2 regions of the Thalassotalea sp. LPB0316 genome follow, and region 1 is predicted to be linked to the other one. Evidence: predicted binding sites of a transcription regulator. Region 1 holds the regulator's gene; the other holds the start of a gene.

Region 1 (3,425 bases):
TCAATAATTTCCTGTGGGGTATTTAATTGCATGGCAACCTCTTTTATTTGATAAACCCGCTACGCGCTAGTAATTCTTCGGTCACGTTGCTTGACGCATCGTGGTGCTTGTTGTCTTTTTTCATTAATAATCGTTCGATATAACGAGCCATTACATCGACTTCGATATTTACTTTTGTACCACTGCTATAGCTCGGCATGATGGTTTGCTCAGCGGTATGAGGCACTATCGTCAAACGAAATTGATCTTCGGTTAAACTATTGACCGTTAAGCTGACGCCATCAACCGTGATAGAGCCTTTTTCAGCAATATAAGGTGCGATATCACTCGGCATGGCAAGCCAGTAATCTTTGGCATTGCCATTATCGTTTATCTGAGCGATTTCAACCACCGCATCAACATGGCCAGATACTATATGACCGCCAAATCGCGTGGTTGGTAACATCGCTTTTTCAAGGTTAACACGTTGGCCTACGCTATAGTTGGCAAAGCCAGTGCGCTTTAGCGTTTCATTAGAAACATCGGCGCTAAAGTGTTTGTTATCAAAATCAACAACCGTTAAGCAAATACCATTAGTAGCGATGGAGTCACCAAGTTTTACATCACTCATGTCAAGCGAGCCAACCTCAAGTGTAATGCGCGCTCCCATTGACGAGATATTAATGGCTTTTACCGTGCCTATCGCTTCAATAATTCCAGTAAACATAGTTTAACTCTCTGTTATTTTGGCAACGATTTTAATGTCATTGCCGACCATCGTCATTGACGTTATGGCCAATTGTTTGGCTTGTGCTAGTTGCTGTACCGATGGCATTTCAATCAGGTTTTTACCATCGCCGCCAATGAGTTTAGGCGCTTGATATAAAATAAGTTCATCGATTAACGATTGCTCAATAAACGCACCTGCAAGGGTCGCCCCACATTCTACTAGGATATCATTGAAGCCCCGCTTAGCTAATTGTTGCAAACAATCGGCTAAATCGATTTGTCCTGATGCACTTTTTACCGTGATATGTTCGACAAAATGTGGCCACTGATGTTTGTTTTCAAGGCCAGTTCCAACAATTATTATTTTTGACGAGATTGAAAATAACTCGAGATCAGGTGTTAAGCGATTCTTGCTATCTAGCACAACTCTCACCGGTTGCCTTAGCTTCTCTTCTGGATAGCTGTTTTTTAAATCGCCTAATTGCTGCCAACGCACATTCATTTTCGCGTTATCGGTGAGTACAGATTGTGCAGAGGTTAACACCGCGCAACTTTGCGCTCGAAGTCGTTGCACATCTTCACGCGCCTGCTCACCAGTAATCCACTTGCTCTCACCACTAGCCATTGCTGTTTTACCATCTAGGCTTGCTGCAAGTTTACAACGCACATAAGGCATTGCAGTTCTCATTAACTTTATAAAACCTGGGTTTAAAGCCTCTGCCTGAGCTTCTAACACGCCAACCGTTACTTCAATACCAGCCTCTTCAAGCAGCTTAATGCCATTACCAGAAACCTGAGGGTTTGGATCAACCATAGCCACTACGACGCGTTTTACTTGTGCATTCACTAGACCTAATGCACATGGCGGCGTTCGACCATAGTGGCTGCACGGCTCAAGTGTTACATAAGCGGTTGCGCCAATTGCTTGCTCGCCGGCACTGTCTAACGCGTGTACTTCGGCGTGACCTTCGCCGGCTTTTTCGTGAAAGCCTTGGCCAACGATTTCACCATGGTTAACGATGACACAGCCCACCCTTGGATTCGGTGATGTTGTGAAGTGGCCTTTTTTGGCTAAATCAATCGCCAATTGCATATATTGGCGGTCGATATCAGCTTGTGACTGTTGAATGTCTTTAGTCATCATCTAACCGAGCGATTTCTTCACCAAATTCGCGAATATCTTCAAACGAACGATACACCGAAGCAAAGCGAATATAAGCAATTTTATCGAGCTTTTTCAGTTGCTCCATTAAGATATTACCGACCATTTCGCTATCAACTTCACGCTCGCCTGTTGCGCGTAATTGCGATTTCAATTTGTTGATTGCGTTTTCGGTTTCTTCAACACTAACGGGGCGTTTTTCAAGCGCGCGCACTAAACCGTTTCTTAGCTTATCTTCGTTAAACGGCTCACGTGAACCGTCGCGTTTAATAATACGCGGCATCAATAATTCAGCCGTTTCAAAGGTGGTGTAACGCTCATGACACTTTACACATTCTCGACGACGGCGAATTTGGTGGCCATCAGCCACTAATCGCGAGTCGATAACTTTGGTTTCTTGAGCAGAACAAAAGGGACAATACATAATGATTTACAAACAAAAATGGCCGCTAACTGCGACCATTTTAAACTAATTGCATAAAAAATGTGGAATTAGTTTGTTTTTAAAACGCGATTAACCGTATACCGGAAAACGCTTACATAAAGCCGTAACTTCTTCGCGAACTTTGGCGATAACATCTTGGTTTTCAATGTCATCTAAGATGTCACAAATCCAGCCAGTTAACTGCTTAGTTTCTTCAATACCAAAGCCACGGCGAGTAATTGCAGGTGTACCTAAACGAAGACCAGAAGTAACAAATGGCGAACGAGGATCGTTTGGTACAGAGTTTTTGTTTACGGTAATGTGCGCATTACCTAACGCAGCATCTGCGTCTTTACCTGTGATATCTTTGTCGATTAAATCAAGTAATAACAAGTGGTTTTCAGTGCCGTTAGATACCACTTTGTAACCGCGCTCTTGTAACACAGCGACCATAGCTTTAGCGTTGTCTAAGACTTTTTGTTGGTATGCTTTGAACTCTGGCTCCAATGCTTCTTTAAACGCTACCGCTTTAGCAGCGATTACGTGCATTAATGGACCACCTTGACCACCAGGGAAGACCGCAGAGTTTAACTTTTTGTAAACTTCTTCGTCACCACAACCAGAAACGATTAAACCACCACGTGGGCCAGCTAATGTTTTGTGAGTAGTTGTTGTTACAACGTGTGCATGTGGTACAGGGTTAGGGTATAAACCAGCGGCTACTAAGCCAGCAACGTGTGCCATATCTACCATGAAGTAAGCACCAACACTGTCTGCGATTTTACGCATACGTGCCCAATCAACAATACCTGAGAACGCTGAGAAACCGCCAATGATCATTTCTGGTTTGTGCTCTTGTGCTAAACGCTCAATTTCTTCGTAATTAATATCGCCTGTTTCAGGGTGTAAGCCGTATTGAATTGCTTCATATGATTTACCTGAGAAGTTAACGTGTGAACCGTGCGTTAAGTGACCACCATGCGCTAGGCTCATACCTAATACTTTGCCGCCTGGCGTTACTAACGCTTGGAAAACTGCAGCATTTGCTTGAGAACCAGCATGCGGCTGCACGTTTGCGTAATCTGCACCAAATAATTGCTTAGCGCGTTCGATTGCTAATGCTTCGGCTTT
Region 2 (3,425 bases), 1.0 Mb from region 1:
AATACGACCTGTACTTGCGCGCTCTTGAGCGAATAAGCTAAATAATTCTAACGCCTTAATGCGCTTTTTGCGGATCGACTCATCTTGCTCGTATTTAAGGTATAACGCTTCGAATTTGTCTTGATCTTCAAAGAACGCATCGTATAAACCAGGTACGTCACTTGGGCTAAATAGCGTAATCGACTCGCCTTTGATCAAGCGTTGATACATTAATTTGTTAAATTGAACACCGTAATCTAAATGACGAACTCGGTTTTCTTCAACCCCACGGTTGTTCTTCAATACGAGTAAGCTTTCAACTTCTAAGTGCCACAAAGGATAGAATAGGGTAGCAGCACCACCGCGAACGCCGCCTTGAGAACAGCTTTTAACCGCTGTTTGGAAGTGTTTGTAAAATGGGATACAACCTGTATGGAAAGCTTCACCATTGCGAATAGCACTTCCCAAAGCGCGAATACGACCCGCGTTGATACCAATACCAGCGCGTTGTGATACGTATTTTACAATCGAACTCGATGTTGCGTTAATTGAGTCTAAGCTATCGCCACATTCAATCAATACACATGATGAGAACTGACGTGTTGGCGTGCGTACACCGGCCATAATTGGCGTAGGTAATGAAATTTTAAAGGTTGAAATTGCGTTGTAGAAGCCTTTGATGTAATCGAGGCGTACTGCTTTGTCATACTTGGCGAATAAACAAGCCGCCACTAACATATATAAAAACTGTGCGCTTTCGTATATTTCACCCGTAACGCGGTTTTGTACCAGGTATTTACCTTCTAATTGCTTGACTGCAGCGTAGCTGAAGTTTAAATCGCGCGAATGGTCGATAAATGCTTCCATCGCTTCAAAATCTTCTTTGCTATAGTCTTGGGTTAAGTGCTGGTCATACTTACCCAATTCAACCATATTTAATACGTGCTCGTATAATTTGGGTGGTTCAAACTGGCCGTAAGCTTTTTTACGCAAGTGGAAGATCGCTAAACGAGCAGCTAAGTACTGATAGTCTGGTGACTCTTCTGAAATCAAGTCGGCAGCCGATTTGATAATTGTTTCATGAATATCTTCAGTTTTAATACCATCGTAAAACTGAATGTGCGATTTAAGTTCAACTTGAGACACAGAAACATCTTCGAGATTTTCTGCTGCCCATGCGATGACTTTGTGAATTTTTTCAAGATCAATGGCTTCTTTCTCACCATTGCGTTTTGTGACGAAGAGGTTGCTGTTCATGAAAGTCCTGTAAATCTTTTGTTATTGTTGTTCTATTAAAGATTGTTAACGAGAATCCTATATAGTGTGCTGAATAAATCTTAAACACAAGATATAGGGCTGATTCAAATTATAATCACAAGATAATGGGGTTTAGTACGGTTTGCAAGGGTAAAAAGATGACAATTTTTCACCTGTAAAACACACTGGTCAATCTTGTTAGTAGTAACTAACTTAGCAGTACGTCAAACGATAGCTATTGTAAAAACGCAACTGTTATTTTGATAAATTTCTATTAATAGAATTATTTAAATTATTTTACCTGAACTTTTATACACTTTTGTAATAAGAAGAATTAAATTCTTTTAAAACAAATGATTAGCTTGTTTGGTTATAGTTTGTGCGATCTGCTGTAAAAATAATCTGATGCAAATCTTCGGTAGTTTTGGCGAAAATATCAGCATGCCATTGGTTACATTTTGCATGATCTAAAATATAACCCCAGCCGGCAATTACCGTGGTCATATTTGCAGCGTTACCTGCTTCGATATCTCGCGGCGCATCTCCAATATAAAGACAATTTTCTGGTTTAACGTTGAGCGCTTGACAAGCGACGTGCATAGGTAATGGGTCTGGCTTTTTCTTAGCGAGTGAATCACCGCCAAGATTTATTGCACTGTCCGCTAACAGCGGGAAGTGCGGCAATAATTCATTCGTTAGGCCGATAGGCTTATTAGTGATGATCCCCCAAGGGATAGCTGCTTGAGAAAGTGATTGAAGGGTATCTTCAAGACCAGCGTAAATTTTAGTGTGTGTCGCGATATTCTGTTGGTAATACTCGAGAAACTCTGCCCGCAATTGCTCGTAGTCGTAATTATCAAGTAAATCACCAAAGCCCAAACGCAATAGCCCCAATGCGCCATCGGAGGCAACAGGTCGGTAATCATTTGGCGCAACGAGCGGCAATTGGTATTGCGTTAAAACGAAGTTGAGCGCCGCACCCAGATCGTCAGCTGTATCTAAAATCGTACCGTCTAAGTCGAATAGGACGGCTTCTATCGGATGGTTAACTTTCTTCATAGCTTTTTACAACACAAAATGTAATTAACGTCTAGACCAGGTGCTAGCTTGTGGTTTTCGGTGATAGGATTGTAATGTATTCCCGTTGCATCAACACATTTTAAATCATATTGTTCTGCCCAGCCGATTAGGGTTGATGGGCGAATAAAGCTGTCGTGGTGATGAGTCCCCTCTGGTACTATTTTTAATACCTTTTCTGCGGCAAAGATTGCTAATAAATAACTCTTAATCGTTTTATTCAAGGTTGAAAAAAACACATAACCACCAGGCTTAACCATATCGCTACAGGCTTTGATAATTGACTCAGGATCCGGTACGTGCTCTAACATTTCCATACACGTGACAATATCGTAGGTTTGTGGATTAGTTTGTGCTTTTTCTTCAGCGGTAATTTTTTGATAATCAACTTTAGTACCGCTTTCAAGGGCGTGAAGTTTAGCAACGTTAAGCGGCTCTTCTCCCATATCGATACCGGTGACATCAGCACCAAGCTTAGCGAGGCTTTCAGCGAGTATACCGCCACCACAACCTACGTCGATTGCTTTTTTACCGAATAATTCGCCAACGTGTTGAATAATGAATTGGCGGCGTAACGGGTTAATTTGATGTAACGGCTTGAAATTGCCTTCTAAATCCCACCATTCATGGGCGACTTCTTCAAATTTGGCAATTTCGGCGAGATCAACATTTACTTCTTTAGACATTTCGGTTGGCTTATTTGGTAATTTTTCGTTAGATTCTAAAACAATTAAGCTAGCTCGCAAAGCTGTGAGTTAATAAAAACAACAATAAATAAGAAAGCCCTATGTCTGAAAATAAATTTAAGCGAGTTATCGGCCGGCTAGGTGTAGCTGCGCTCGCTATTAATGGCTTAATTGGTGCGGGTATTTTTGCCTTACCGTCAGCAGCAGCAGGAATAGCAGGGCTGTTTAGCCCTTGGATGTTTTTACTGTGTAGCCTGTTGATGGCCACTATATTGCTGTGCTTTGCTCAGCTTTCAGCTGGCTTTGACGATAATGGTGGGCCAGTCGCCTATACCGAGAGAGCCTTTGGCCATCAACTGGCATTCCAAACGACTTGGCTTTTATATATAGGTCGCGTGACCGCACTTGCTGCCAATGCTAACGCCT

The links. Region 1 encodes NrdR, which represses ribonucleotide reductase genes. Its sites were predicted from a motif close to AAACACNANATNTNGTGTTT; they were not measured.
Region 2: a site for NrdR is predicted at 1,319-1,338, ahead of nrdA (class 1a ribonucleoside-diphosphate reductase subunit alpha). Genes of this name have one in related genera too.

What each region holds. Positions count from the first base shown of each region.
Region 1 covers NZ_CP062946.1:1,389,176-1,392,600, reverse strand. Annotated here, with positions in the region: gene ribBA (bifunctional 3,4-dihydroxy-2-butanone-4-phosphate synthase/GTP cyclohydrolase II) at 1-32, opposite strand, end outside; gene LP316_RS06120 (riboflavin synthase) at 44-706, opposite strand; gene ribD (bifunctional diaminohydroxyphosphoribosylaminopyrimidine deaminase/5-amino-6-(5-phosphoribosylamino)uracil reductase RibD) at 710-1,849, opposite strand; gene nrdR (transcriptional regulator NrdR) at 1,842-2,294, opposite strand; gene glyA (serine hydroxymethyltransferase) at 2,385-3,425, opposite strand, start outside.
Region 2 covers NZ_CP062946.1:2,395,070-2,398,494, forward strand. Annotated here, with positions in the region: gene nrdA (class 1a ribonucleoside-diphosphate reductase subunit alpha) at 1-1,236, opposite strand, end outside; gene LP316_RS10660 (HAD family hydrolase) at 1,594-2,295, opposite strand; gene ubiG (bifunctional 2-polyprenyl-6-hydroxyphenol methylase/3-demethylubiquinol 3-O-methyltransferase UbiG) at 2,292-2,999, opposite strand; gene LP316_RS10670 (APC family permease) at 3,101-3,425, shown strand, end outside.